One region of the Amycolatopsis mongoliensis genome, then DNA from elsewhere that is predicted to be linked to it. Evidence: riboswitches for the same ligand, from Rfam matches in the RefSeq annotation. Region 1 holds a riboswitch; the other holds the start of a gene.
The links. A riboswitch is a leader RNA that binds a small molecule or an ion and turns the genes downstream of it on or off. The one in region 1 is predicted to bind thiamine pyrophosphate.

Region 1 (15,063 bases):
CATCCGGGCCCCACCGGTGTTCAGCCTGCGGTAACAGTGTCTTATCTTGTCGGCCTTCTCCGCCTCTCTATTACGTAGTCTTCACCTTGGGCATGCCGTGAGACAGCACACTCGAAGACAATCACCAGACTCTTGTGGTGAAAATCTCCCTGCTTGGAGCCTCCCCGGCGCGATCCGGCACGCTGGACACGTGTCCGCAGAACCCCGTGAGTCGCTCGCGCAGATCCTCGGTGGCCGCCGGGGCGCGCTCGACGCGAGCATCCCGCCCGCCGGCTTCGTCGTCGGCTGGCTCGCGGCCGGGCAGTCCATCGCCTGGGGCGCCGGCGTCGCCATCGCGGTCGCCGTGGCCCTCGGGGTCTACCGGACCGTCCGCGGCGGGAAGATCCGCGCGCTGGTCGTCAGTCTGGCCGCCGTCGTCGCGGCCGCGCTGATCGCCCTGCACACCGGCCGCGCCCAGGACTTCTTCCTGCTGCAGTTGATGTCCAATGTGGCCAGCGCGCTGCTCTGGGCGGCCAGCATCGTGATCCGCTGGCCGCTGCTCGGCGTCGTCGTCGGCCTGGTGCTCGGCCAGAAGACGCGCTGGCGCCGCGACCCCGTGCTGCTGAAGGCGTACTCGCGCGCCAGCTGGGTGTGGGTGTTCGGCCAGTACACGCTGCGGGTCGTCGTCTACGGCCTGCTGTGGTGGTCCGGCCAGGTGATCGCGCTCGGCGTGGCCCGCACGGTGCTGTCGTGGCCGCTGGTCGCACTGACCGTGGCGGTGAGTGGCTGGGTGCTCTACCGGGCGTTGCCGCCGGAGCACCCCGGCCTGCGCCTGGCTCCCGAAACCCGCTCGGACGACGTACCCGGGGCATAAGGCGGCCCCCGGCGAGGGGGGAGGGTCCGGGGGCCACTGCCTACGTTACCCGGCCGACCCGGGTTCAGTCGACGTTTTGACGTCTTCGCGTCGCGTTTTACTCAATTTTTTAGGGAAATACTGGTCTAACCACCCCTTCGCCGAAGGCGTCCACGGCCGCGAGCCAGGCCGCCCCCAGCACCCCATCGGAGCTGGTCAGCACCTCGAGCCCGGCCAGTCCGCGGCGCACGAGAGCGCCGACCGGGCTGGTTCCGGTGAGCACCGAACCCACGAGCACGACCGGCGTCGACTCGCCGGGCTCGCGCGCGGCGAGGGCGTTCGCGACCAGAAGTTCGGCCGCACGGGTGACGATCTCGCGCGCGCCGGGCTCGCCCGCGTCGTGCGCCGCGCTCACCAGCGGGGCGAACCGGGCGAGCCGGACCGGCGCCTCGGCGTTGGCGGCCGTGATCAACGCGCGCGACGCGGCGAGACGCTCCGCGTCCGTCCGGACGTCCAAACCGGACGGTCCGAGCGCGGCGGCGAGCACCGCGGACGGGAGCCCGTCGAGGGGCAGGCCGCGGCCGAGAGCCTCCAAAGTGGATCGGACGGCTTCGCGGCCGAGCCAGAACGCGGACCCTTCGTCGCCGAGCAGCCAGCCGTAGCCGCCCGCGGTGCCGGCCAGCCGGCGCTTGCGGATCCGGCCCGCGATGGAACCGGTGCCGGCGACGAGCACGGTCCCGTCCGGCGCCGAGGTCGCGGACGCGTACGCCACTTCGGCGTCGGCCACGACCCGGACGACGCCGGTGAGCCCGATCCGCGCCCACGCCGCGTCGAACACCGCGGCCACCGCCGGGTCGCTCAGCTTGCTGACCCCGGCCATGCCGACGACGCACGCCCGCACGCCGGCCGGATCGCGCGGGCCGAGCGCCTGGGTGATCGCGTCGGCGATCCGGCCCGCGGCGACCTCGGGCGCGTGCGCGTTCGGATTGGCACCTTCGCCGCGCCCGGTGCCCAGGACCGCGCCGGCGGCGTCGACCAGGGCAGCCCTGGTCGACGTGCCGCCGGCGTCGACGCCTACCGCGTAGCTCACCTCGTCTTGGTCACCTTCAGCAGGCCGCGCGGGCTGTCCGGGTCGCCGCCGCGGGCGAGCGACAGGCCGAGCGCGATCCGCTGGATGGGCAGGATCTCGAGGATCGGCGCGAGCTCCTCGACCGTGGGCGCGACGTCGATGCGCAGCGCCGCCGGCATCTCCGAGGCGGCCGAGCCGACCGCGAGCACGTCCGCGCCGCGCTTGCCGACGGCGTCGAGGACCTCGTGCATCGCCTGGCCGCCCTGCCCCTTGCTGGTCACCGCGAGCACGGCGGTCTCGCCGTTCACCGCCGCGACCGGGCCGTGCAGCAGGTCCGCGCCGCTGTACGCGCGGGCGGCGAGGTAGCTGGTCTCGGCGAGCTTGAGCGAACCTTCGAGCGCGGTCGCGTAGGAGTAGCCGCGGCCGGTGGTGAGGACCCGGTCCACGAAGCGGTACCGGTCGACCGCGCGCTGGACGCCCTCGGCGGCACCGTCGAGGGTCTGCTGCGCCAGCTCGCCGATCTTCTCGGCGTCGGCCGCCTTGCCGCCGCGCACCGCGTCGATCAGCAGGTAGAGCGCCATCAGCGTCGCCGAGTACGTCTTGGTCGCGGCGACGGCCTTCTCGACGCCCGCGCCGATGTCGACCCCCAGCTCGGACACCGCGCGCAGCGGCGAGTCCGGCGTGTTGGTGACGGACACCGTCAGCGCGCCCTGGCGGCGCGCCGTTTCGGTGACCTCGATCAGGTCGGGCGAGCCGCCGCTCTGGCTGACCGTGACGAACAGCACGTCCCGCAGATCGGGCCGCGCGCCGTACAGCGTCGCCGTGGACGGGGAGACAAGACCAGCCGGAAGGCCGAGAAGTACCTCGATCAGGTACTTCGCATACAACGCTGCGTGGTCACTCGATCCACGCGCGGCGAGCAAAGCGAAGCGCGGGGGGCGTTGTGAGATCTTTTCCGCCACCCCGGCGATTTCCGCCTGACGCTCGACCAGTCCCGCCAGGACGTCCGGCTGCTGGGCGATCTCCGCGGCCATGTGCTCGCCGGGCCGTTGTTCGGTCATCATTTTCCTCTCCACCTCCGGCATTATGTACCGGACTCAGGCGGCGTCGGTCAGGTCTAGACCAATGTTAGTGGGGCGGCGCGTTTGGGGAAAAGGGTACGTTTCTTACGGGGACGTGGCGCGCAATGAGGGAAGACATAGGGAGTCGGGCATGTTGGAGACCACCACCACGGGCGAGGCGGGCGTCATCGCCGGGATGCGCGGGCAGCGCGAGCCCAAGTACTGGGCGCTGAAACAGCACCTCCTCGACCTCTTGGACGTGCTGCCGCCCGGGTCGCCGATCCCGACCGAACGCGCGCTCGCCGGGGAGTTCACGGTCTCCCGCACCACCGTGCGCCAGGCGCTGGCCGACCTCACCGCCGAGGGCCGCCTGCACCGTGTGCAGGGCAAAGGCACCTTCGCGGCCGAGCCGAAGCTCGCGCAGCGGCTGCAGTTGTCCTCCTACACCGAGGACATGCGGCGCCAAGGCCTGAAGCCGTCGTCGAAGCTGCTGGAGCTCGAGGAGCTCCCGGCCGAGGGCGATCTCGCGAAACTGCTCGGAATCCGCACTGGTGCGAAAATTCTTCGCCTTCGACGTCTTCGACTCGCGGACTCGCAGCCGATGGCGCTGGAGACTTCGCACCTGCCGGCGGGCCGATTCCGCGGGCTGCGCAAGCACGTCTCGGCGGGCGGTTCGTTGTACGCCGTTCTACGCGAGTACTACGGAGTGGAACTGGAACGCGCCGAAGAGTCGATCGAGACGTCGCTCGCCGGCCCGGAAGAGGCGGAGATGCTCGGCGCCGACGTCGGCATGCCGGTGCTCCGGCTGACCCGGCACTCGTTCGCCACGGACGGCAAGCCGGTCGAGTACGCCCGCTCCGTCTACCGCGGCGACCGGTACAAGTTCGTCACCACGCTGCTGCCGTGAGCTGTTGACGGCGATCACCGCACGCGGTGGAGTGGCGGGGTGACAGCCACTGAGGACATCGGGATCCGGTGGGGCACCCACGCCGCGCGCGGCGTACTGGCCACCACCATCCTCGGATCGGGCATGGCGATGCTCGACGGCACCATCGTCAACGTCGCCCTGCCCCGCATCGGCGCCGAGCTGAACGCCTCCGTCGCCGGGCTCCAGTGGATCCTCGACGGCTACCTGCTGGCGCTCGCCGCGCTCATCCTGGTCGCCGGCTCGCTCGGCGACCGGTACGGCCGGCGCCGCATGTACCTCATCGGCGTCGTCTGGTTCGGCGTCGCGTCCGGGCTGTGCGCCGCCGCCGGGTCCACCGAGATGCTGGTCGCGATGCGGATCCTGCAGGGCATCGGCGGCGCGCTGCTGACACCCGGATCGCTCGCGATCCTCCAGTCGTCCTTCGCGCACGACGCCCGCGCCCGCGCGATCGGCGCCTGGTCCGGCCTCGGCGGCATCGCGGCGGCCGCCGGGCCACTGCTCGGCGGCTTCCTCGTCCAGGTCTGGTCGTGGCGGCTCGCGTTCCTCATCAACGTCCCGATCGCGGTCGCCGTCGTGCTGATGGCCCGGAAGTTCGTCCCCGAGTCCCGCGACCCGGAGGCGACCGGGCACCCGGACTTCGGCGCCGCCGCGCTCGGCGCGATCGGCCTCGCCGGGGTCACCGGCGCGCTGGTGGAGGCGCCGGCGCGCGGCATCGGCGACCCGATCGTGCTGGTCGCGGGCCTGCTGGGGATCGCCGGACTGGCCGCGTTCGTCGCCGTCCAGCGCCGCTCGGCCGAGCCGCTGGTGCCGCCGTCGCTGTTCCGCGACCGGACGTTCACCCTGGCCAACGCGCTGACCTTCGCCATGTACGCGGCGCTCGGCGGCGTGATGATGCTGCTGGTCATGCAGCTGCAGGTGTCGCTGCACTACTCGCCGACGGCGTCCGGCCTGGCCGGGCTGCCACTCACGGTGATCATGCTGCTGCTGTCGGGGCGGTCGGGCGCGCTGGCCCAGCGCATCGGCCCGCGCGCGCAGCTGGTGATCGGCCCGATCGTCGTCGGCATCGGGATGCTGCTGATGCTGCGCATCGCACCCGGCGCGTCCTATCTCGGCACGGTGCTGCCCGCGGTCGTCGTGTTCGGGCTCGGCCTGGCGACGGTCGTGGCCCCGGTGACCGCGACGGTGCTCGCCGCGGCCCCGGACCGCTTCGCCGGCGTCGCCTCCGGCGTCAACAACGCGATCGCGCGCTCGGGGGGCCTCCTGGCGGTGGCGGTGCTGCCCGCGGCGGCCGGCCTGACCGGCGAGGCGTACGCCGACCCGGTGGCGCTCACCGCGGGCTGGCGGACGGCGCTGATCATCTGCGCCGCGCTGGCGATCGCCGGCGGCCTGATCGCGCTGGGCATCCACAACGGCGTTCTCGCGCCGCCGTCCGAGCCGCGGTCCCCGGACGCGGACGAGTGCCCCCACCTGGGCGAGTGCTTCCACTGCGGCGTCGAGGGCCCGCCGACGCACGTCCGCGGCGGCTCCCCGGTGGCCGGCTCGTAAAGCGCCCCAATGTGGCGTTGGTTGCGTCCCACGCACCGAACGCCACATTGGGTGCGTCTGACGCACCGAACGCCACATTGGGGCGCTCGGGGCCCGCTCAGCCCGCCGCGAGGATCTCGGCGAACAGCGCCGGGTCGGCGTTGCCGCCCGAGACGAGGGCGACCGTGCGCCCGGCCGGCAGCTCGCCGGCGTGGAACAGGTACGCCGCCGTCGCCACCGCGCCGCTGGGCTCGGCGACCAGCCGGGCCTTCCGGGCGAGCGTGCGCATGGCCTCGCGGATCTCGTCCTCGGAGACCGTGACCATGGCGTCGACGACCTGCTTCAGGTGCGCGAAGGTCAGCTCGGACGGCTGGGCGCGCAGGCCGTCGGCGATCGTCCGGGCGCGGTCGGCCTGCGGCCAGTCGACCTGGCGGCCCAGGCGCAGCCCCTCCGCCGTGTCGCCGGCCAGCGCCGGCTCGACGCCGATGACCTTCGCCCGCGGGCAGCGCGCCTTGATCGCGGTGCCGACGCCGGAGGCCAGCCCGCCGCCGCTGACGGGCACCAGCACGACCTCGACGTCGGGGAGGTCTTCGGCGATCTCGAGGCCCGCGGTGCCCTGCCCGGCGATGATGGCCGCGTCGTCGTAGGGCGGGACGAGGGTCAGCCCGCGTTCGGCGGCCAGTTCGCGCGCTTTCCCCTCGTGTTCGCCGATGGGCACCTCGATCACCTCCGCGCCGTACGCGCGGGTGGCTTCGACCTTGATCCGCGGCGCGACGTCCGGCACGACGATCACCGCGGGCACGCCGTACTGCTGCGCGGCGTAGGCGACCGCCTGCGCGTGGTTGCCGCTCGAGTAGGCGATGACGCCGCGGGAGCGCCGCTCCTCGTCGAGGGCGCCGATCGCGTTGAACGCCCCGCGCACCTTGAACGCGCCGACCGGTTGCAGGCTTTCGGGTTTGAGCCACAGGGTTCCGCGGGGATCCCACGTCTGGAGCAACAGGGGCGTGCGCACGGCGACACCTTGGACGCGCTTCGCGGCGGCCTCGATGTCAGAGATCGTCACCAGTTCCATGTGCCGAGTATGTCAAGAAAATGTTCGAACAGCACTGTCTATTATGGACAGTCAGAGTGGTCCTTCTCACGTCGCGGCAACGCGGGGAGTTCCTCGCGCGCCCTACACGTTGGACACGGGAGAAGACTTACTACCGGATCGGGATCATGAGCAAGGAGAACGCAGCGGCTTCCGAAGCGAAGGAAGAAAAGTCGGGTCTGCGCATCGCGCAGGTGATGGCGGCGGCGCTGGCGGCGGTGACGGCTGCGCTGCTGGGGTCGACACTCGGCGTGGCCGGGACCGTCGCCGGCGCGGGCGTGGCGAGTGTGATCACGACGGTCGGCGGCGAGCTCTACCTGCGCTCGCTGCAGCGCACCCGTGCGGCGGCGCTCAAGGCGCGCCAGCTGGCGGCGTCCGGCATCCGCCGGCGCGGGGGGACCGGAGCCGGCGCGGAGGTGGCGCTGGCCGAGCAGCCGACGGTCCAGCTGCCCAAGCCCGGGGAAGACCCGGAAGCGCCCTCGCGGCTGCGGAAGCTGCGCTGGCCGTTGATCATCGGCACAAGCGTGGCGGCGTTCGCGGTGGCGATCCTGGCGATAGTCGGGTTCGAGTCGGCGACGGGCACCCAGATCGGCGGCGGCACGGGATCGAGCATCGGCAAGATCTTCGGCAGCGGCGGTGGCCACCCGGACACGACGCCGTCGACAACGCCTTCGACCAGCAGCACGAACGACACCCAGGAGTCGCCGACGAACACCCCGTCGACGACCACGGAGACGACCGCCCCGCCGACGACCTCGACGGGATCCCCGACGACCACACCGACGACACCGAGCACGACGGCCCAGCAGCCGACGACGTCGGCGGCCCCGCCGACCAGCCAGGGCGCGGCTGCCACCCCGACCCCGTAAAGCCGTGAAGGACTCCTTACCGGCCATAAGAGCCGGTAAGGAGTCCTTCACGGACTTCAGGACAGGGGGGCGCGCAGGTCCCGGGCAGCGGCCTCGGGGTCCTCGGCCTCGGTGATCGCCCGGACCACCACGATCCGCGAGGCCCCCGCGTCGAGGACCTCCGGGAGCCGCGACCCGTCGATGCCGCCGATCGCGAACCACGGCCGTGAGACGGCCGAAGCAGTGACGGCACGCACCAGATCCAACCCCGGCGCCGACCGGCCGGGCTTCGTCGGGGTCGGCCAGCACGGGCCCGTGCAGAAGTAGTCCACCCCCGGCTCCGAAGCCGCCGCGAGAGCCTGGTCAAGAGAGTGCGTCGAGCGGCCGATCACCACGTCGTCGCCGAGGATGCGGCGGGCCAGCGGCACCGGGATGTCGTCCTGGCCCAAGTGGAGGACGTCCGCACCCACCGCGAGCGCCACGTCCGCCCGGTCGTTCACCGACAGCAGTGCTCCGTGCCGCGCGCACGCCTCGGCCAGCACCTCCAGCGCCGCGATCTCTCCCGCGGCTTCCAAGGCGCCGGTCTTGTCGCGCAGCTGGATGATGTCGACGCCGCCGGCCAAGGCCGCGTCGGCAAATGCGGCCAGGTCGCCGCGGTCCGTGCGGGCGTCGGTGCACAGGTACAGGCGCGCGGCGTCGAGCCGGGCGCGGATCTTGTCACCGGAGAGGGCGGGCATAGCGGCGACCGTACCCCGCGCGTTGCTGATCCGACCAAAAGCAGGCCGGCCGTCGAGCGGTACGTGACGTTGCCGCGAAAGCCATCCGGCCGTGACTGCGGTTGGATTATCAGCTAACGGCACAGTAGGGTGGACGCGTCCGCACGGGAGCCCGAGGGACGGGCTGAGAGGGAGCTGCCGCTCCGACCGTGGAACCTGATCCGGGTCATGCCGGCGCAGGGAGCGTGATTCCCATGACGAACACCTTGGCCGTCGTCGGCGGCGGCGTGATCGGCCTGTCCGCGGCCTGGCGAGCGGCACGAACCGGCCGCGAAGTCACCCTCTACGACCCTGAACCCGTCCGCGGCGGCGCGTCCTGGCTGGCCGGCGGCATGCTCGCCCCGGTCACCGAGGCCTGGCCGGGCGAGGAGGACGTCCTCACCCTGGGCGAGGAGTCGCTGCGCCGCTGGCCCGGCTTCGCGAGCGACCTCACCCGGGAAGGCATCGACCCCGGCCTGGCCGGGCACGGCACGCTCGTCGTCGCGTTCGACAGCGCCGACGCCGGTCACCTCGACATCCTCGCCGGTCACCTGCACGCGATCGGCCGCGCGGCCGAACGCCTCACCGGCCGGGAGGCCAAGCGGCTCGAACCCGGCGTCGGATCCGTCCGAAGTGGACTCCACGTGCCCGGCGACCTGGCCGTGGACAACCGCAAACTGCTCAACGCCCTCTACGCGGCCTGTCAGAAGCGAGACGTCCGGTTCGTCCGCGAACGCGTCGAACGCATCCCGGACGCCGACGCCGTCGTGCTCGCCGCCGGCGCCTGGACCGGGCGGCTGCACCCGCAGCTCGCGGACGCCGTGCGGCCGCTCAAGGGCGAGATCCTGCGCCTGAAACCCCGCCGCGGCTGCCTGCCGCCGCCGGCGCACACGGTCCGGGCCGTCGTCGAGGGCCGGCCGATCTACCTCGTCCCGCGCGGCGACCAGGAGCTCGTGCTGGGCGCGACGCAGTACGAGGCGGGCTTCGACCAGGCCGTCACCGCCCGTGGCGTCCGCGAGCTGATCGAGGGCGCCGAACGCGTCTTCCCCGCGATCACCGAGTACGAGCTCGTCGAGACCGCTGCGGGCCTGCGAGCCGGCAGCCGCGACGTGCTCCCGTACGTCGGTGTCCTCGACGACGGCGTCTTCGCCGCCACCGGCCACCACCGCAACGGCCTGCTGATGGCCCCCGTGACCGCGGACGCCGTGGTCGCCTGGCTCGAGGGCGAGAAGCCGCCCGAAGGCGTCGAAGCGGCTTCGCCCGCCCGCCTGCACCAGAAGGAGCACGTGTGATGGAGATCAAGCTCAACGGCAAGTGGACGGAGTTCCCGGACGGCGCGACCGTCGCCGACGTCCTCGACGCGTCCGGCGGGCAGCGGCCCGGCATCGCCGTCGCGGTCGACGGCGTCGTCGTCCGCCGCGGCGACTGGTCCACCACCGCCGTGCCCAAGGGCGCGGGCGTCGACGTGCTCACCGCCGTCCAAGGAGGCTGAAATGGACGAAGAACCACTGGTCATCGGCACCTGCAAGCTGACGTCCCGGCTGATCATCGGCACCGGCGGCGCGGCGAACCTCGCCGTGCTCGAACGCGCGCTCGTCGCGTCCGGCACCGAGCTGACGACCGTCGCCATGCGCCGCGCCGACGCCGAAGGCGGCTCCGGCGTCCTGGAACTCCTGAGCAGGCTCGGCATCGAGCTGCTGCCGAACACCGCGGGCTGCCGCACAGCCGCCGAGGCCGTGCTCACCGCGCAGCTCGCGCGGGAGGCACTCGGTACCGATCTGATCAAGCTCGAGGTGCACGCCGACGACCGGACGCTGCTCCCGGACCCGATCGAAACCCTCGACGCCGCCGAACGGCTGGCCGCCGACGGGTTCACCGTGTTCGCCTACACGAACGACGACCCGGTGCTCGCGCTGCGCCTGGAGGAGGCCGGCTGCGCCGCCGTCATGCCGCTGGGCGCGCCGATCGGCACCGGCCTCGGCATCCGGAATCCGCACAACATCGAGCTGATCGTTTCGCGGGCGGGCGTGCCGGTGATCCTGGACGCCGGAATCGGCACGGCGTCCGACGCGACGCTGGCGATGGAGCTCGGCTGTGACGCCGTCCTCCTGTCCACGGCGGTCACCCGGGCGACGGACCCCGAACGGATGGCTTCGGCGATGCGTTCGGCCGTCGTCGCCGGTCACTTGGCCCGCGGCGCGGGGCGCGTGCCGCAGCGGTTCTGGGCGCAGGCGTCGAGCCCACCCCGGTGAACCCGGGTGGCTTAACGCCGAACGCGCACTGCGAACCCGTAAGGTTGACGGCACTTTCCGGCGCACCCGCGCACGCGTGAGGCAAGAAGGAGCCAGCCGTGACGAGCACATCGGTCCAGGACGTCTCGGGCAGGTTGTACCTCGCCGTCGGCAGGCTGTCCCGGTCACTGCGGCAGGCCGGTGTGCCCGGCCCGGGCCACGGCGCCATCTCGGCCCTCGCGACGCTGGTCATCTCCGGCCAGCTGCGCCTCGGCGACCTCGCCGCGAAGGAGGGCGTCGCCGCGGCGACCATGTCGCGGATCATCGCGTCCCTGGTCGAGGCCGGGTACGTCAGCCGTGAGTCCGACCCGGTCGACCGCCGGGCGTGGCTGGCGAAGGCGACCGAAGAGGGCGAGCGGCTCGTCTCCGGCGTCCGGTCGACGCGGGTGCAGGAGCTGAACCGGCGCCTCGACCGCCTGTCGCCCGAGCACCGCGAAGCCCTGACGACGGCGCTCCCGGCGCTCGAAGCGCTGATCGCCGACGAGGGTTAGTCCTCCGGCGGCAAGTCCCATTCGGTCAGCAGGCGGTTGCCCTCGCGGCGCCTGCGTGGCCGCCTGATCAGCCAAACCACGGCGATGACGACGAGGGCCGCCACCACCAGGCCGGCCACGACCACACCCACGGCGGTCCACGCGGAGACGTCCGGGTCGCTCTTGACGACCGTCTCGGACTGCCGGGCCACCGGATGGGCGGGAATGCCGGCGGCGCCGGAAATCGTGTCGCCCGGTTCGAGCAGCTTCGTGTCGTCGACGAAGTCCGCCAAACTCGGGTACCCCGCGCCGTCGGGTGCCACCAGCAGGCAGTCGCGAGTTCCGGGTTTGCAGGCGATGACCAGGTCGACGACGCTGACGTCGCCGTTCTTCGCCTGCTTCCTCAGTACGTTGATGTGGGAAACGTCGGCGTCCTTGCCGGCGAAGCCCTCGACGGTGCCGATGATGGCGTCGGCCGAGGGGCGCCCCGTGGACGCCGATTCCGGCCCGCAACCGGCGAGGACGACGGCCAGGAACGCGAGAACGACGGCGGGGCGTACGGGCATCTAAGCCGCCTTCTGTCGCAGTTCGGCCAGCTCCGCGCGAAGCGCACGAAGCTCGTCCAGGATCTCCTGGTTCGCGGCGGCCTGGGTTTCGGCCTGCTTCGCCTCTTCCTCGCGGATGTCCTGGCGCAGCTCGTCCTCCATGCCGCTGACCACGACGGCGATGAAGAGGTTCAGCACCGCGAAGCTCGACACCAGGATGTACACGACGAAGAAGATCCACGCCATCGGCGCCTGGACCATGATCTCCTTCGCGATGTCCGGCCACGCTTCGCCGGTCATCACCTGGAACAGCGTGAACAGCGACGTGCCGAGGTCGCCGAAGTTCTCCGGCGAGATGACGCCGAACAGCTTTGTCGCCATGACTCCCGCGACGAAGATGATCAGCGCGAGCAGCGCGGCGATCGACGCCATGCCGGGGATCGCCGCGAGCAGCCCGGAGACGACCTTGCGCATCGACGGCACGACCGAGATCAGCCGCAGGACCCGCAGCACGCGCAACGACCGCAGGACGGCGAACGGCCCGGTCGCCGGGATCACCGCGATGCCGACGACCAGCAGGTCGAAGACGTTCCAGTTGTCGCGGAAGAAGCCGCCGCGGTAGGCGTAGAACTTCGCGAGCAGCTCGGCGACGAAGATGCCCAGCGCGATGTGGTCGAGGGTGTGCAGGAGCCCGCCGAACCCGTCCATCAAGGACGTCGACGTCTCCATGCCGAGCGTGGTCGCGTTGAAGACGATCACGGCGATGATGAAGTTCTGGAAGCGGCGGTCCTCGAGGACCTTCGCCACCCGCTCGCGCCCGGTCAAGGCCGTCCCCCGCTCAGTTCAAGGAAAAGTAAACGCAGGGATGGTAACCGGGCCGGTACTCAGCGCTCCTCGGGTGCCAGCCGCCAGAAGGCGGAGACCGGGCCGACCTTGGCGCCCATCGGGTAGGCGTGCTCGACGGCGTGGGAGACGAACCACTTGCCGTACCGCGCCGCCTCCACCACGGACATCCCCTTGGCCAGGCCCGCCGTCAGCGCCGAGGCCATCGTGTCGCCCGCGCCGTGCGTGTGCGGCGTCGCGTAGCGCTGTCCGGGCAGCTCCACGAACGTCGACCCGTCGAACAGCAGGTCCACGCACTCCGGGTCGGCCTGCAGGTGGCCGCTCTTCACGAGGACGTAGCGAGGGCCCATCCGGTGGAGCACCACGGCCGCGGTGTGCATGCCTTCGCGGTCCTTGACGGTCATGCCGGTGAGGAGCCGGACCTCGTCCAGGTTCGGGGTGAGCACCGTCGCGCGGGGGAGCAGCTCGTCGCGCAGGGCGTGCAGGCCGGCGTCGTCGAACAGCGGGTGGCCGTGCATCGACGCCGCGACCGGGTCGACGACGAACGGGATTTCCTCGTCGCGGCCGATCCCGGCCCGGTCGCACGCGGCGGCGACGGCGTGGATGATCTCGGCCGACGCCAGCATGCCCGTTTTGGCCGCGCCGACGCCCATGTCCGCCGCGACCGCCTCGATCTGCCCGGCCACGATGTGCGGCGGCAGGTCGGCGCGGTCGTGCACGCCGAGGGTGTTCTGCACGGTGACGGCGGTGACCGCGACCAGGCCGTGCACGCCGCAGGTCAGGAACGTGCGCAGGTCCGCCTGCAGGCCGGCGGCGCCGCCGGAGTCCGACCCCGCGATGGTGAGCGCGGAGGGAGGGCTCGTCGTCATGGTCTTCCCGACTTCTGGTCTAGGCCAATCGGCCGCTTTTGCTTCATCAACAGTCCACCACGGTGGCACATTGTGTGGGCTACTCACCAGTTCATGGGGCGAAGGAGCCTGAATGAAGCTCTTCTCGGTGGCATTCCTCACGGCGGCGCTCGTGCTCTCCGGGGCGACGGCCGCGAACGCGGACGGCCCGAAGCTCTCCCACGTCACCACGGTCGGCGTGCACAACACCTACGACCCGGCGGCCTACGACTACCTGGCCAGGGCGCTCGACGCCGGCTCGTCGCTGATCGAGCTCGACGTCTGGCCGGACTTCTTCACCCACGAGTGGAAGGTCAGCCACTCGAACCCGTTGGGGAACAGCAACAACTGCGTCGCGGCCACCTCGGCGGCGCAGCTGTACACCGGCGGCAAGAACAAGAACCTCGAGTACTGCCTCGACGACATCCGGATCTGGCTGGCCGCCCACCCCGGGCACACGCCGATCACGCTCAAGCTGGAGATGAAGACGGGCTTCTCGGACAACACGGGCATGGGCCCGGACGAGCTGGACGCGACGTTCCGCTCGCACCTCGGCAGCGTCGCCTTCCGCCCGGCCGAGCTGCTCGGGAGCTACGCCACGCTCGACGACGCCTCCAAAGCGGACAACTGGCCGTCCGTGGACGCGTTGCGGGGCCGGGTGATCACCGAGATCATCCCGGGCACCGTCGAGGAGGGGAACCCGACCGACACGCTGCACACCGACGTCGAGTACGCGCGGTACCTGGTCGGGCTCAAGAACGCCGGCAAGCTCGGCGACGCGAACATCTTCCCGACCGTGCACGGCGCGGCCGGCGGTGACCCGCGGGACAAGTACACCGCCGACCTCAAGCCGTGGTTCGTCGTGTTCGACGGCGACGCGAACGCGTGGGTGACGCAGACCGGGCCGTGGTGGTACGACGCCAACCACTACTACCTCGTGATGACCGACGGTCAGAACGTCGCGCCCGCGATCGACGCGCACAACCCGACGGTCGACCAGGCCAACCAGCGCGTCGCCGACCTCGCGAAGCAGCACGCGTCGGTGGTCACTTCGGACTGGACCGGGCTCACGACGGTGCTGCCCCAGGTGCTCGCCCGGGGTTAGACGGTCAGCACGAGCTTCCCGGACACCCGCCCGGACTCACCCAGCTCGTGCGCCTTGGCGGCGTCTTCCAACGGGAAGGTCTGCTCGACGCGGACCTTCAGCTGACCGGCTTCGATCAACTCGACGAGGCCGGTCAGCCCGCCACGGTCCGGCTCGACGAGGATCCGTTCCGTGCGTACTTTCCTTTCCGCAGCGGCCTTTTCGACGCGGTCGGCGACCCCGCTGGGCACGGCGATCAGCAGGCCTCCCGGCTTGATCGCGGGGAGCCAGCGCAGGTCGCTCTCCTCGCCGACGAGTCCGAAGTAGACGTCCACATCGGACGTCGTGGCTTCGGGGTCGTGGTAGTCGACCGGCTCGTCGACCCCGAGCTCGCGCAGGAAGCCGTGCTTGCCGGCGCTGGCCGTGCCGATGACGTGCGCGCCGCGCGCCTTGGCGATCTGCACGGCGAGGTGGCCGACCCCGCCCGCGGCGGCGTCGACGAACACGCGTTGTCCCTTTTGGACGTTTCCCACGTCCACCAGTCCCTGCCAGGCGGTGAGCCCGGCCAGCGGCAGCGCGGCGGCCTCGGCGAACGACAGGCCGGCCGGCTTGCGCACGAAGTGCCGCGAGGGCGCGGTGACGTACTCCGCGTAGGCGTTGGCCGGGCGCGGGAACCAGGGCATCCCGAGGACTTCGTCGCCCTCCCGGACGCCGGTGGCACCGAAGCCGGTTTCTTCGACGATCCCGGCGACGTCCCAGCCGATGGTGAACGGCGGCTCGCCGAGGAACCCGCCGCCGGTCCGCACCTTCCAGTCGACCGGGTTGATCCCCGCGGC
Region 2 (15,063 bases), 710 kb from region 1:
CGCAGCTGGCGGCCGGGAAGGCGAAGCTGGGCCAGCAGGTCGTGCTGCTGGAACGCGACCTCGAGCTGCGGACCGAACGCCGCCGCCGGGCCGAACAGGCGGCGACCGAGGCCACGACCGACGTCCGGGCCCTGGAAGAACGGCTGGCCGAGCGCGAACGCCGGCTCGTCGCCGGGCGCGGCGACTTCGCGGACGTCGGTGCCCGGCGGGAGCACCTGGTCGGGCTGGCCGAGGCTCTCGAAGGGGTCGCCGAGGCCCGGACGGCCGTCGCGGGCGCCCGCGAGCGCGTCGCCCAGCAGCGGGCGCTGGTCGAGGCGGCGGTCAAGGCGAAGGGGTTCACGTCGCTGAAGAAGGCTCGCGCCGCGATGCTGCCGGACGAGCAGATCGAGAAGCTGGAGCAGGGCATCGCCGAGGCCGAGGCCGCCGCGGCGGGAGCACGGGCGCTGCTGTCCGAGCCGGACCTCTTCGGGATCTCGCCGGACGACGTCGCGGACGTCGGCCGCGCGACCGACGCGGCCCAGCTGGCGCGGGCGCGCGCCGACTCGGCATTCGCGGCGCTGCGGGTGGCGACCGCTCAGCACGAGGAGCTGACGCGGCTGGCCGGCCTGCTGCGCAAAGCCCTCGCCGGCCTCGCCCCGGCCGAAGCGGCGTACGCCGAGCTGCGCGCGCTCGCGGACGTCGTCAACGGCCGTGGGCAGAACAGCCGGAAGATGTCGCTGCGCTCGTACGTGCTGGCGGCGCGGCTCGAAGAGGTGGCGGTCGCGGCCACCCACCGGCTGCGCACGATGAGCCAGGGGCGGTACTCGTTCGTGCACTCGGACGCGGCCGGGGCGCGCGGCACCCGCGGTGGGCTCGGCATCGACGTGCTGGACGACTACTCGGGCACCATCCGCCCGGCGAAGACCCTGTCCGGCGGCGAGTCGTTCCTCGCGTCGCTGGCCCTGGCGCTGGGGCTGGCCGACGTCGTCGCCGGCGAGACCGGCGGCGCGCTGCTGGACACGCTGTTCGTCGACGAGGGGTTCGGCACACTGGACGCCGAAACCCTCGACGTGGTGATGAACATCCTCGACGAGCTCCGTGCGGGCGGCCGGGTGGTCGGCCTGGTGTCCCACGTCGAGGAGCTGCGGCAGCGCATCCCGACGCGGCTGCGGGTCCGGAAGTCCCGCACGGGCTCGACGGTGGAGGTGCGCGCCGGTTGAGGATTCGGCCAAGATGAAGCCATGACGGACCAGCCGCCGAACGGCCTGCCCCGCTACCGCCTGCTCACCGGCCCGGACGACGCGAAGTTCTGCCACCGGGTCAGCGAGGCGCTCGACCTCGGCTACCGCCTGCACGGCTCGCCGGCCGCGACGTTCGACGGCGCCCAGGTGATCGTCGCGCAGGCGCTGCTGTGGCACGGCGAGCAGGGCTGACACCGGCGCGCGGGCGGGGACGCTCCGGCCGGCAAAGCACCGTCAGCTGAGTCCGGCCGCCGCCTGGCGGAGATACCTGCCCGCGTACGAGCACCACGGCGTCCACGCCCGCGCGCGCTCGGCCAGCGAGTCCGGCGCCACGCCCAGCGCCTCGGCGCCTCGCCAGATCGCGGCGTCCTCCGCCAGCAAGACGTCCGGGGCGCCGAGGACGCGCATCAGCACGTAGTCCGCCGTCGACGGGTCGATGCCCGGGCACGCCAGCAACTCCTCCCGCAGGTCCGCCGCGTCGCGGCCGACGTGCACGTCCAGGCGGCCGTCGGCCAGCGCGTCGATTCCCGCGTGGTCCGGCAGCACCGCCGCGACCTGCGCCGCGGTCGGGAACAGGCGCGTCACGCCCCACTCGCCCGGGATCTCCTCGCCGAGCGAGGCCGGGACCCGGTCGTCCAGAAGAGCCCGGAGCACCAGTTCTTCGCCGTCGACGGTGCCCGGGACCCGGATCCCCGGCACGGCCTCGACCACCGGTGCCAGCGCGGGATCTGCACCGAGGACCCGGGTGACCGCCGCCGGGTCGGCGTCGAGGTCGAGCAGCCGGCGCACCCGGCTGACCGCGCTGCCGAGGTCGCGCAGGTCGGCCAGCAGCAGCTCGCAGCGCACGTGGTCCGGCTCCGGCGTCAGCCGGACGACGCCGGTGCCGTGCGCGAGCCGCAACGTCCGTGCGTAGGAGACCGAAGTCACCTCTTCGACGCCCGGAACCGCGTGGGCGGCGAAGAAGCGAAGCAACCCGGCAGCGTCGAAAGGCGGCCTGAACGGCAATCGCAGGCTGAGGCGCGTTCCGCCCCCGTCGCCGTGACGTCCACGTCGCGAAGCGGCGAAGGCGCGAAGCTGCGACGGCGTCGTCGCGAACACCTCGCGGATCGTCTCGTTGAACTGCCGGACGCTGGAGAAGCCCGCCGCGAACGCGACGTCCGTCAGCGGCAGTCCCGACATCTCGATCAGCAGCCGGGCCGAGTGCGCGCGGTGCGCCCGGGCCAGCGCGAGCGGCCCCGCGCCCAGCTCGGCGGTCAGCACCCGGCCGAGCTGGCGTTCCGAGTAGCCGAGCCGCCGCGCGAGACCCGGGACGCCTTCGCGCTCCACGGTCCCGTCGGAGATCAGGCGCATCGCCCGCGCGGCGAGGTCGGCGCGCACGTTCCAGTCCGGCGAGCCCGGCACGGCGTCGGGCAGGCAGCGGCGGCAGGCGCGGAAGCCGTTGGCCTGCGCGGCCGCCGACGTCGGGAAGAAGCGGACGTTCTTCACCTTCGGCGTCGACGCCGGGCACGACGGACGGCAGTAGATGCCGGTGGTGCGCACGGCCATGATGAACTGGCCGTCGAAGCGCGAGTCGCGGGCGGTGACCACGCGGTAGCAGCGCTCGGCGTCCCGCCAGAGTGCGAGCGTTTCGGTGACCATGGATCCGAGCATGCCAGCAGGTCAGCGCCGTCGCTGGCGGAAATCCGACGCGGCGTTGGGCGCGTGGGCCGCGGTCGGGCGAGACACGTAGACTGCGGGGTCGTGAGCCTCACCCTCGGTATCGTCGGCCTGCCCAACGTCGGCAAGTCCACCCTGTTCAACGCGCTGACCCGCAACGACGTGCTCGCCGCGAACTACCCGTTCGCGACGATCGAGCCGAACGTCGGCGTCGTGCCGCTGCCGGACCCGCGGCTGGAGAAGCTGGCCGAGCTGCACAAGTCGGAGAAGATCGTGCCGGCTGTGGTGTCCTTTGTGGACATCGCGGGCATCGTGAAGGGCGCGTCCGAGGGTGCCGGGCTGGGCAACAAGTTCCTCGCGAACATCCGTGAGGCCAACGCGATCTGCCAGGTCATCCGCGTGTTCGACGACCCTGACGTGGTGCACGTCGACGGCCGGATCGACCCGTCGAGCGACATCGAGACGATCAACACCGAGCTGATCCTCGCCGACCTGCAGACGCTGGACAAGGCGCTGCCGCGGCTGGAGAAGGAAGCGCGGACGAAGAAGGAGAACAAGCCCGCGCTGGACAACGCGCAGAAGGCGAAGGAGATCCTCGACGCCGGGCGCACGCTCTTCCAGGCGCAGAAGGAGGTCGACTTCGACGCCCTCCGCGAACTGAGCCTGCTCACCACGAAGCCGTTCCTCTACGTCTTCAACGCCGACGAGTCGGTGCTCACCGACGAAGCCCGCCGCGAGGAGCTGACCAAGCTGGTCGCCCCGGCGGACGCGGTGTTCCTCGACGCGAAGGTCGAGGCGGAGCTGCTGGAGCTGGACGACGAGGAGTCGGTGCGCGAGCTGCTCGAGTCGGTCGGCCAGCCGGAGCCGGGCCTGTACTCCCTGGCTCGCGCGGGTTTTCACACGCTCGGCCTGCAGACGTACCTGACGGCGGGCCCGAAGGAGTCCCGCGCGTGGACGATCCCCAGGGCGCGACGGCCCCGCAGGCGGCGGGCGTGATCCACACGGACTTCGAGCGCGGCTTCATCAAGGCGGAGATCGTCTCGTTCGACGACCTGATGGCGGCCGGCTCGATGGCGGCGGCCCGGGCGGCGGGCAAGGTCCGCATGGAGGGCAAGGACTACATCATGGCCGACGGCGACGTGGTCGAGTTCCGCTTCAACGTGTGAGCCGTCCGCTGACGCCGGCCGAGCGGGAGGCGCTGACCTTCCTGCTCGACGGCGACTTCCCGGGCGCGGTCGAGCTTCGCGCCCAAGCGGGCACGGCGCGGGTCACCGGCCGGTGCGGCTGCGGGTGTCCGACGATCGACCTCGCCGTCGACGACGACCTGCCGGCGGCCCGGCTCGCCGGGCGAGTGGTCGTGGAGGCCGGTGCGCCGGACGGCGGGCTCATCGTGTTCGCCGATGACGGACGCTTGTCCGGGCTCGAATACTGGACCGTGAGCGACGAGGTGCCGGCCGGGTTCCCGCCGCCGGACCGGATCGAGCGGGCCGGGTAGCGAGAGCACCAGGCTCCGCACGAGCTGCTCTGTCACGCTCGAAGCCGTGACTGCCTATGTGATCTCCGAGGTCGAAATCCTCGACGAAGCCCAGGCTCAGCGCTACCGCGAACTCGCTCAAGCCTCGATCGAAGCCCACGGAGGCCGCTACCTCGCGAGAGGCGCGACACCGACCGTGCTCGAAGGAAGCTCCGAGCGGAAAGTGATCATCGTCGAGTTCCCGGACCGGGAGACCGCCGAACGCTGGTACCGCTCCGACGACTACGCCGCCGCGCTGAAGATCAGGGCGACGGCGCTCGAGCGGCGGCTACTGCTGGTCGATGGGGTCGGCTCAGCCGAGGAGACCCAGCAACGCGATCGCGATCAGCACCACCGCGGGGGCGAGGGTGTTGATCCAGGCGCGCTGGGCGGGGGTGAGGGTGGTGGTGCTGTTCATGGCGTTTCCTAGGGCCGAAACCGATGCTTCCGCCCTGCTCAGCGCGCTGATCATGGTCTTCGTTAGCGGCTGTGATCGAACTCACCGGCGGGGCTCAGCCGTCCGGGTGACGGCGCGAGCGGACCGTGAACCAGAGCACGCCCCCGGCCGCCGCCACCATCGTCGCGAATGCCGCCGTGCCCACCACGATCGCCTGGGTCATCTCGTCTCTCCTCCGTGAGTCGTTTACCGAGAGACGCCCAAACCGTGATTTCGTGCACTGTGAGTAGCCGGGGTCACAGTCCCGCGAGCACCGAGTCGATCTGCCCGGCCAGGTCGAAGTCCTTCGCCGTCAAACCGCCCGCCGAGTGCGTCGAAAGCCGGAACGTCAGCGTGCGCCAGCGGATGTCGATGTCCGGGTGGTGGTCGGCGGCCTCGGCCAGCACCGCGACGCGGTCCACCACCTCGATCGCCTGCGGGAAGCTCGCCAGCTCCACCTCGCGGGAGATCACCGCTCCGGAACGCGTCCAGCCCGTGCCCAGTCGTGCGTCGGCCTCGGAGTCGCTCAAGATTTCCGTCATGCCTCCATCGTCCTGCGTCCTGGACTACGCTGCACGGTTGCCACGGGAGTCCGGTCGAGCCGGGCTGAGAGGCGGGGTCACCCGCGACCGTTCGCACCTGACCGGATCATGCCGGCGAAGGGAGGGCTTCACCCTCCTCGTCCGGCGAAGTGCAGGAGGGGTAGATGAAAAGCAGGGCTGTGCGCGCCGCGACGGCCATCGCCGTCGTCAGCGCCGTCGCCGCGGGGTGCTCGCTGTCGAACGGTGACGGTGGCCCGCAGCAGACGCCCACCGTCACCCTCGTGACGCACGACTCCTTCCTGGCGCCGCAGGAGGTGCTCGACGCCTTCCAGAAGCAGTCGGGCATCAAGGTCTCCGTGCTCAAGCAGGGCGACGCCGGTTCGCTGACCAACAAGCTGGTGCTGACGAAGGCCAACCCGATCGGCGACGTCGCGTACGGCGTCGACTCGACCTTCGCCTCCCGCGCGCTCGCCGAGGGCGTCTTCGAGCCCTACACCAGCCCCGAGGCCGACCGCGGGCCGCAGCGCTACGCCGTCGACCCCGAGCACCGGCTCTCCGCGGTCGACGTCGGTGACGTCTGCGTCAACGTCGACACGAACTACTTCACGGCGAAGGGCATCCCGGCGCCGTCGTCGTACGAGGACCTCGCCGACCCGAAGTACAAGGACCTGCTGGTCGCCGAGGACCCGGCGACGGCGTCGCCCGGCCTGGCGTTCCTCCTCGGCACCATCGCGAAGTACGGCGAGGCCGGCTGGAAGGACTACTGGGCGAAGCTGAAGGCCAACGGGCTCAAGGTGGTCAGTGGCTGGGAAGAGGCCTACACCAAGGACTTCTCCGGCTCGTCCGGCAAGGGGCCGCGGCCGATCGTCGTCTCGTACGCGTCTTCGCCGGCCGCCGAGGTGGGCGACGACGGCAAGCCGCGCACCAAGGCGCTGCTCGACACCTGCTACCGGCAGGTCGAGTACGCCGGCGTGCTGGCGAACGGCAAGCAGGCCGAGAGTGCGCGCAAGGTCGTCGACTTCCTGCTCTCGCAGCAGTTCCAGGCGACGGTGGCGGCCAACATGTACGTCTACCCGGCGCGCCAGGGCGTCGACCTGCCCGCCGGCTGGGCCCAGGTCGCGCCGCTGCCGCAGAAGCCGCAGACGCTGCCCGCGGACCAGGTCCAGGCCGGACGCGAGAAGTGGATCGGCGAATGGCGCACGCTCGTGCAGTGACGTCCGGGACCCCGCCCCGGGCCGGGAGCCCTCGAAAAGCGCCGGTCCTGACCCCGCCGCGGACCGCTCGCGGGCTCGGCCTGGCGCTGCTCGGGCTGGCCCCGATCGGGTTCCTGGTGGTGTTCTTCGCCTGGCCGGTGCTGGCGATCGTCGGCCGCGGGTTCGCCGCGGGCGGGCTCGACACGGTCCTCGGCGACGCGCGGACCTGGCAGCTGGCCGGGTTCACGGTGGCGAGCGCGGCCGCGTCGACGCTGGTGGCGGTGGTCGCCGGGGTGCCGGTGGCGTTCCTGCTGGCCCGGGTGAAGCTGCCCGGCGTCGGCCTCGCGCGGACGCTGGTGCTCGTGCCGTTCGTGCTGCCGACCGTCGTCGTCGGGCTGGCGTTCCGGGCGCTCTGGCCGGACGGCGGCGTGCTGCCGATCGTGCTGGCCAACGCGTTCTTCAACGTCGCCGTCGTCGCGCGGACCGTCGCCGGGCTGTGGGCGCGGCTGGATTCGCGCACGACCGACGCCGCCCGCGCGCTGGGCGCGTCGCCGTGGCGGGCGTTCCGCTCGGTGACGCTGCCGGCGCTGGCGCCCGCGATCGCTTCCGCCGCGGCCGTCGTGTTCCTGTTCTGCGCCACCAGTTTCGGGGTCGTGCTGATCCTCGGCGGGGCCCGGTACCGGACCCTGGAGACCGAGATCTACCTGCGGACCGTCGACCTGCTCGACCTCTCCGGTGCGGCGGCACTCTCGCTGATCCAGTTCGCGGCCGTGGTCGCCGCGCTGGTGCTCGGCGGGCTGGCGCGGCGGCGCAAGGACGGCGCGCGGATCGGGTCCGGCAGTGCGCGGCGTCCCCGCGGCGGCGAGTGGTGGGTTGCCGGTGCGGCAGGTGTCGTGCTGGCCTTGCTGCTGACGCCGATCGTCGCGCTGCTCGCCGAATCGGTGTCCGCTCCGGATGGCTGGAGCTTCGCTGGTTATCGAGCGTTGACGGGCACCGGTGAGAGGGGCGCGCTGCAGGTCTCGGGCTGGGACGCCGCGCTCAACTCGCTGAAGGTCGCCGTCGACGCGACGCTGCTCGCGATGGTCGTCGGCGTGCTCGCGTCCGTGGTGCTGGTGGCGCTGCGGCGCTCGCCCGCGAAGTCCGCGCGCGGGCTCGGCGAGACGATGGACGCCGTGCTGATGCTGCCGCTCGGGGTGTCCGCGGTGACCGTCGGGTTCGGCTACCTGGTGACGCTCGACGCGCTGCCCGGCGACCTCCGGACGTCGCCGTACCTGGTGCCGCTGGCCCAGGCGCTGGTGATCATCCCGCTCATCGTCCGGATGGTGCTGCCGGTGCTGCGCTCGGTCGACGTCCGGCTGCGGCAGGCCGCGTCGACGCTCGGCGCGAGCCCGCTGCGGGTGTGGCGGGAGATCGACCTGCCGCTGACGCTGCGGCCGCTGGTGGCGGCCGCCGGGTTCGGGTTCGTCGTGGCGCTCGGCGAGTTCGGCGCGACGAGCTTCCTCGCCCGGCCGACGGCGCCCACGCTGCCGGTGGCGGTCGCGACGCTGATGGGGCGCCCGGGGGAGCTGAACAACCAGATGGCGTACGCCGCGTGCGCGCTGCTGATGCTCGTGACGGTGCTGGCGGTCGCGCTGATCGACCGGCTCGGACGCGGCCGGGTGGGGGAGTTCTGATGGCGTTGTCGGTGCGGGACCTGACCGTCCACTACGGATCGTTCGCGGCGGTGCGCGACGTCCGCCTGGACATCGCCGACGGCGAGGTGCTGGCGCTGCTCGGCCCGTCGGGGTCGGGGAAGTCGACGCTGCTGCGCGCGATCACCGGCCTCGAGCCGTCGGCGCGCGGGTCGGTGAGCTGGGACGGCGACGACCTCGGTGCGGTGCCGGTGCACCGGCGCGGGTTCGGGCTGGTGTTCCAGGACGGCCAGCTGTTCGGCCACCGCGACGTCGCCGCGAACATCGCGTTCGGCCTGCGCATGCACGGCGTGCCGCGGTCTTCTTGGGCACCCCGGGTCGCCGAGCTGCTGGCGCTGGTGGGTCTCACCGGCTTCGAAAAGCGCCGGGTGACGGAGTTGTCGGGCGGCCAGGCCCAGCGGGTGGCGCTGGCCCGTGCGCTGGCGCCGAAGCCGCGGCTGCTGCTGCTCGACGAGCCACTGTCCGGTTTGGACGCCGGGTTGCGCGAGCAGCTGGCGATCGACCTGGCGGACCTGTTGCGGCGCAGCAAGATCACGGCACTGCTGGTGACGCACGACCAGGAGGAGGCGTTCACGCTGGCCGACCGGGTCGCGGTGCTCGACGCTGGCGAGGTCCGCCAGGAGGGTGCGGTCCGGCGCGTGTGGCGCAACCCGGCGGACGACGACGTGGCCCGCTTCCTCGGCGTGACGACGTTCGTGGACGGCGTCGTGGCGGGCGGAGTGGTGCACACGGCGCTGGGTGACGTCGCGCTCCCGGACGCCGACGACGGCCCGGTGCGGCTCGGCCTGCGCCCGCACGCGCTGCGGGTGGCGGACTCCGGAGCGAGTGGGGAAGTGGTGGCGGCGGTCCACCGCCGCGAGCACGTCCGGCTCGTGGTCAAGCTGGCGGAGTCCACTGTGGACGCGGTCGCCCCGGCGGCCTCGGACCTGCGGGCGGGCGACTCCGTGCGACTGGAACTGGACCCGGACGGCGTCGCGCTGGTCGGCCCCGCAAGTCCGTGAATGTCGCATTGAGGGACTTCAAGTCCCTCAATGCGACATTCACGGACTTGGTCTCAGCCGTCGCGGGTGGACAGCCGGGCGTAGGCCAGCGAGAGGCCGATCACGATGTAGCACGCCGCCCGCAGGGCGCCTTCGCCCAGCATCTGGCCGCCCATCGGGTCCTGCAGCACCTCAGCCGGGGCTACCGACCAGTTCTGCGTCAGCAGGAACGGGTGCAGCCAGTCCAGCGAGGTCAGGAACCCGAGGATCGTGAACACGATGTCGGCCGCCAGGACCGACGCCACCACCAGCATCGGGTGCTCGGTCCAGCTGGAGATCGCCAGCGCCACCGCGCCGACCGCCCACAGCTGGAGCACCACCCAGCCCGCCATCAGCAGGATCCGGGCCAGCGCGCCGCCCAGCGACAGCGTCGTGCCCGAGAGCGTGAACAGCGAGTCCGTGCCGTTGATGATCAGCCCGGTCACCACGCCGGTCACGCACATCGCCAGCACCGAGACCACCGACACCGTCGCGACGCCGAACGCCTTGACCGCCAGCAGGCGGCCCCGCCCGACCGGCGCGATCAGCCAGCCGCGCAGCGTGCCGTGTGCCGTCTCGCCCGCGATCGCGTCCGCGCCGGCCATGGCCGAGGCCAGCGGCAGGAGCAGCGCCAGCGACATCACGACCGCCGCGATCGGCAGGACGAACGCGTTGTTCACCGCGGACGCCAGCAGCGCACCGCCGCCGTTGTCCGGGCCGCCGCCACCCGCCGGGCTTTCGGACACCAGCGTCAGGCCGATGCCGATGACGATCGGGATCAGCGCCAGGAGCCCGAGCACGGCCAGGGTGCGCGGCCGGCGGAAGATCCAGCGCAGCTCCGCGGCCAGCAGCCGGGTCAGCGGCACCGTGTCGTGGCCCGTGCGGGCCGCCGGTGCTTCGAGGACGGCGGTCATCCCGATCCCTCCACAGTGGACTCCGTCAGCCGGGCGAACAGGTCTTCCAGCCCGGTGCGGGCCCGCGTCGCCTCGTGGACCGCGACCCCCGCGCCCACCAGGACCTGCAGCACCCGCGGCGCTTCCGTCGCCGTGAGGTCGGCGCGGACGCCGTCCGGCGTGAGCCGGGCGCCGATCCGGTTCTCCCGCAGCACCTCCACCGCCCGTTCCGCGTCCGGCGTGCGGACCAGCAGGGCCGCGTTCCCGGACTCCAGCAGCTCGGCCAGCTCGCCCTGCGCGACGACGTTCCCGGCCTGCAGCACGGCGACGTGCGTGCACGTCGCCTCCACCTCGGCCAGCAGGTGCGACGACACGAGCACGGTGACCCCGGCGGCGTGCAGCTCGGCCACGATCCTGCGGATCTCCCTGGTACCCGCAGGATCGAGGCCGTTGGTCGGCTCGTCGAGCACCACCATCTTCCGCGGCACGAGCAACGCTGAAGCGAGCCCGAGCCGCTGCTTCATGCCGAGCGAATAACCCTTGTACCGCCGGCGCGCGGCGACGGTCAGCCCGACGCGCTCGAGCGCCGAGTCGACGGCTCCCGGGATCCCGGCCGACGTCAGCTGCGGTTCAGCCGCGGCGAAGCGCAGCAGGTTGTCGCGGCCGGACAGGAACGGGTGGAAGCCCGGTCCCTCGACCAGCGCGCCGACGTCCGGCAGCGCGTGCGCGGCGGCGTCCGGCATCGGGCGGCCGAGCAGCTCGACCTCACCCTCGGTCGGCCGGACCAGGCCGAGCAGCATCCGGATGGTGGTCGTCTTGCCCGAGCCGTTCGGCCCGAGCATCCCCACGACCGCGCCCTCCGGGATGTCGAGGTCGACGTGGTCCACCGCGACGGTGCTGCCGTAGACCTTGCGCAGCCCCCGGGTGCGCGCGGCCAGGGGAACCGCCGGAGCGGACGCCTCCGAAGAGACGTCCGCTCCGGACTCGACTGCAGTGCTGGTCACTTCTGGCCCAGCGCTTCGTAGAGGACCTGCTCCGGCACCGCACCGGCGGCGAACCGCCCGTCGTCGGTCAGCACCGCGGTGCCCACCTTCGTGGTGACGAGGTAGCCGCTGCCCCAGGCGCCGCTGACCTTCTTGGCGAACCGCTCGAGCAGCGCCTTCGGGTCGGCGTTGGCCTTGCGGTCACCGGAGGCCTTGGGCGCCGCGTTCAGCGCATCCGCCGGCACCTTGCCGGTGACGACGGTGTCCCAGCCGTCGCCGACGATCTTGGTGTCCTGCTTCGCCTGCTCGGCGAGCGCCTTGTCCTTCTGGTCGACCGCCGGCGTCTTCTCCTGCACCTTGGCGCCCTTCGGCGGGGTGAAGGTGAAGAGGTCGGCCGGCTGCTGGGTGAACTCGATCTCGCTGAACGCGACCTCGAGCGCCGGCGTCGACGTGCCGTTGCTGAGCACCGACACCCGCAGCGGCATCCGCGTCTGCGAGTCGACCGCGACGCGGATCTCGCGCAGCAGAGTCCGCTCGCTCGGCTTCGGCGTCAGGACCAGCTCGTAGGCCGGGCGGTCGGCGACGGTCGCGGTGCCGTCGACCGACACCGTGCTGCTCTCGCGGACCTTCGCCAGCAGCTCGGTGCTCGCGGCGACCGGGTCGGGCGTCTTCTCACTGCCCGCGCCCTTCTGCTTGGCCACGTCGGCCGGGATGGTCACCTTCGTCGCGGTGTTCGTCTTGGAGCTGTAGTCCCAGACGGTCGTGCCGTCGTGGACGACGGTCTCCTGGCTGGCGCCCTGCGTGGCGGCCAGGCGGCTCTTGCCGGCGCCGTCGCTGAAGATGTGCGCCGAGTCGATGTTCAGCGCCGACGCCCCCGGCAGCGCGTTGCCCACCGAGGGCAGCCCCAGGTCGTTGCTGATCTTGACCGTGCCGTCGAACGCGCCCGGCTTCGCCTTCAGCACCGACTGCACCAGGTCCTCGGCGCTCACCTGCGGCAGCGCCGGCTTGTCGTCGGCGCTGGCCGGCATCGCGATGAACGCGAGCCCGCCCGCACCGAGCGCGGTGCCGACGACCGCGGCGGTGATGCCCTTCGTCTTCGGTTTCATGCAGCTCTCCCTGTGGTGTTCCCGGACTCGAGTGTGCCCGGCTCCCTGACACCGACGCTTCCCTCTCGAGGCTGAGATACCCCTGAAGGTTCTCCCTCTCCGGCTGAGATCGCGCTGAGAGCTGACGCGCGACCTGCGCAAACCGGCCATGATGAACCTCGTGAAACCTCGGGTGCTGGTGGTCGACGACGAACCGGGCGTGCGGAAGGCGCTGCAACGCGGGCTGCGCGCGGAGGGGATGGACGTGGTCACCGCCGCGGACGGCCCCACCGGGCTGCAGCTGGCGAGCACCGGCTCGTTCGACGTCGTGCTGCTCGACATCATGCTGCCGGGCCTGTCCGGCTACCGCGTGCTGGAGCGGCTGCGCAAGGACGGCGTCGCGACGCCGGTGCTGCTCGTCTCGGCCAAGGACGGCGAGATCGACCAGGCCGACGGCCTCGACCTCGGGGCCGACGGCTACCTCGTCAAGCCGTTCTCCTTCGTCGTGCTGGTCGCGCAGGTCCGCGCGACCCTGCGCCGCGCCGGGCCGGAGGCCGGCCGGGGGACGCTGCGCCTCGGCGCGCTGGAGGTCGACCGCGGGCTGCGGCAGGTGCACTGGAACGGCGAGGAGGTCGCGCTGAGCCCGCGCGAGTTCGCGCTGCTCGAGGTGCTCGTCGGCCGGGCCGGCACGGTCGTCACGAAGGACGAGCTGCTGCGCGCGGTCTGGGGCGAGGAGCAGGCCGTGACGCGCAACCTCGTCGAGGTGTACGTCGGGTACGTGCGGCGCAAGCTCGACGCAGTCGGCGCCGGCGCGTTGCTGCGGACCGTGCGCGGGCACGGCTACCTGGCCTCCGACGCGCAGCTCGACGAGGTCATCACCCCGTGATCTCGTGGTGGCGGGGCCGCTCCCTGCAGGTCCGGATCACCGTCCTGGCCGTGACGATCACCCTGGCCTGCCTGCTCGGGCTGGCCGCGCTGGCGGCGGCGAAGCTGTCGCCGCTGCTCATCGACTCGGTCGACCGAGAGCTGTCCGGTGCCCTCGGCCCGGCGGGCGCCGAGGTGAGCGCCGGGCGGCCGCTGTCCGGCGCGGCGCCGGTGACGCTGCGCGTGCTCGACATCGCCGGCATGCCGCTGGACGGGGGCCCGCCCGCCGGGCTCTCTCCTGCGGACGTTTCGACGCTCAAGGCCGGGCAGCCGGTCCAGCGCGACGGCGCGCGGTACCTGGGCACGGTCGTCAGCGCGCCGGACGGGTCGCAGCGGCTGGTCGTCGCCGGGGCCGGCCTGGTCGGGTTCTCCGCCGCGGTGCACTACGGCGGCGTGTGGCTGGTGGTCGTCGCGTCGGTCGGGGCGCTGGTGGCGGGGCTGGCGACGTGGCTGGTGGTGCGGCTGTCCCTGCGGCCGGTGGCGCGCATGCGGGGCTCGGTGCGCGCGCTGCCGCCGGGGGCGCGGCTCGCGCTGCCGGACTCGCACGACGAGCTGCGCGCGCTGGCGGAGGAGTTCAACGCGCTGCTGGAGCGGCAGGAGCAGGCCAGCGACCGGCTCCGGCGCTTCACCGGCGACGCGGCCCACGAGCTGCGGTCGCCGGTCGCGTCCATCCGGGTGCAGGCCGAGGTCGCGGTGACGAACCCGGATCCGGAGCTGGCCCAGGAGACGCTGTCGGACATCTTGACGGAGGCCGAGCGGCTGTCGTCGCTGCTGGACGGGCTGCTGTCGCTGGCCCGGTCGGACGCGGGGGAAGTGCCGCCCGCCGCGCCGGTCGAGCTGGTCAGCGAGGTGCGCGCGGCGGTGGCGAGGCTCCCGGCGGGGGCGCCGGAGACGCGGGTGAGCAACGCGGTCCCGCAGGCCTGGGCGTCGGCCGCGCACGCCGAGGTGGAGCTGGTGCTGGACAACCTGCTGCGCAACGCGTGCCGCTACGCGCACGGCGAGATCGTGGTGTCGGTGCTGGCGTCGCGGTCGTCGGTCCGGGTGGTGGTCGACGACGACGGCCCGGGCATCGCGCCGGAGCACCGCGAGAAGGTGTTCGACCGGTTCTACCGGATCGCGGACGACCGGGCGCGGTCGTCGGGCGGGACGGGGCTGGGGCTGGCGATGGTGGCGGAGACGGTCCGGCGCCGCGGGGGCCGGGTCCAGGTGGGCGAGTCCCCGGACGGCGGCGCGCGGTTCGTGGTGGTCTGGCGCGCGGCCGCGGGAGAGGCCGGTTGAGGGCTTGCACCGGGCCGGGGAAAGCGCCCCAAGGTGGCCTTGGTTGCGTTCAACGCACCGAAGGCCGCCTTGGGTGCGTCGAGCGCACCGAAGGCCACATTGGGGCGCTTGCCGAAGCTGCGTGGTGCGGCCGCCGGAGGGGCTTCCGGGTAGATTCCGGGGCTGTGAACGGTGTGATCGTGGGTGCCGCCCTCGTGCGCGACGGCAAGTTGCTCGCCCAGCAGCGGGCCTGGCCGCCGGGGCACGCGGGGCAGTGGGAGCTGCCGGGAGGGCGGGTCGAGGAAGGCGAGTCCGAGGCCTTCGCCCTGGCCCGCGAGTGCAGCGAAGAGCTCGACGTCGTCATCGAGGTCGGGGCGCGCGTCGGGGAAGACGTCCCGCTGCCCGGCGACAAGGTCCTGCGCATCTACGCCGCGAAGCTCGTTTCGCCCGGTGAAGAACCGCGCGCGGTGGAGCACCTCGCGGTCCGATGGCTCGGGCCCGACGACCTCGACGACGTCGACTGGCTGCCCGCCGACCGCCTGCTGCTGCCCGCCTTCCGCGACCTCCTCGACCAAGAGCCGTGAATGTCGCATTGAGGGACTTCAAGTCCCTCAATGCGACATTCACGGCTCTTCAACAGGCGCCGATCAT

Region 2: it holds a riboswitch for thiamine pyrophosphate, as region 1 does, so the genes downstream of both, QRX60_RS19225 (thiamine ABC transporter substrate-binding protein) here and thiO (glycine oxidase ThiO) in region 1, are expected to answer to the same signal.

Annotation. Positions count from the first base shown of each region.
Region 1 is NZ_CP127295.1:3,220,711-3,235,773, forward strand. It holds gene QRX60_RS15735 (DUF3159 domain-containing protein) at 191-853, shown strand; gene QRX60_RS15740 (N-acetylglucosamine kinase) at 963-1,922, opposite strand; gene QRX60_RS15745 (SIS domain-containing protein) at 1,919-2,965, opposite strand; gene QRX60_RS15750 (GntR family transcriptional regulator) at 3,114-3,869, shown strand; gene QRX60_RS15755 (MFS transporter) at 3,909-5,435, shown strand; gene QRX60_RS15760 (threonine ammonia-lyase) at 5,533-6,486, opposite strand; gene QRX60_RS15765 (hypothetical protein) at 6,633-7,373, shown strand; gene thiE (thiamine phosphate synthase) at 7,430-8,089, opposite strand; TPP riboswitch at 8,223-8,328, shown strand; gene thiO (glycine oxidase ThiO) at 8,323-9,399, shown strand; gene thiS (sulfur carrier protein ThiS) at 9,399-9,599, shown strand; gene thiG (thiazole synthase) at 9,601-10,359, shown strand; gene QRX60_RS15790 (MarR family winged helix-turn-helix transcriptional regulator) at 10,458-10,889, shown strand; gene QRX60_RS15795 (hypothetical protein) at 10,886-11,434, opposite strand; gene QRX60_RS15800 (ion transporter) at 11,435-12,238, opposite strand; gene thiD (bifunctional hydroxymethylpyrimidine kinase/phosphomethylpyrimidine kinase) at 12,298-13,125, opposite strand; gene QRX60_RS15810 (phosphatidylinositol-specific phospholipase C domain-containing protein) at 13,238-14,248, shown strand; gene QRX60_RS15815 (NADP-dependent oxidoreductase) at 14,245-15,063, opposite strand, start outside.
Region 2 is NZ_CP127295.1:3,928,062-3,943,124, forward strand. It holds gene QRX60_RS19190 (AAA family ATPase) at 1-1,199, shown strand, start outside; gene QRX60_RS19195 (DUF1737 domain-containing protein) at 1,221-1,412, shown strand; gene QRX60_RS19200 (DNA-3-methyladenine glycosylase 2 family protein) at 1,455-2,858, opposite strand; partial or broken gene ychF (redox-regulated ATPase YchF) at 2,961-4,042, shown strand; gene QRX60_RS19210 (hypothetical protein) at 4,039-4,371, shown strand; gene QRX60_RS19215 (DUF1330 domain-containing protein) at 4,418-4,819, shown strand; gene QRX60_RS19220 (4a-hydroxytetrahydrobiopterin dehydratase) at 5,083-5,367, opposite strand; TPP riboswitch at 5,400-5,508, shown strand; gene QRX60_RS19225 (thiamine ABC transporter substrate-binding protein) at 5,532-6,581, shown strand; gene QRX60_RS19230 (ABC transporter permease) at 6,677-8,233, shown strand; gene QRX60_RS19235 (ABC transporter ATP-binding protein) at 8,233-9,252, shown strand; gene QRX60_RS19240 (ABC transporter permease) at 9,306-10,184, opposite strand; gene QRX60_RS19245 (ABC transporter ATP-binding protein) at 10,181-11,167, opposite strand; gene QRX60_RS19250 (LolA family protein) at 11,164-12,252, opposite strand; gene QRX60_RS19255 (response regulator transcription factor) at 12,401-13,117, shown strand; gene QRX60_RS19260 (sensor histidine kinase) at 13,114-14,433, shown strand; gene QRX60_RS19265 ((deoxy)nucleoside triphosphate pyrophosphohydrolase) at 14,598-14,996, shown strand; gene trpS (tryptophan--tRNA ligase) at 15,046-15,063, opposite strand, start outside.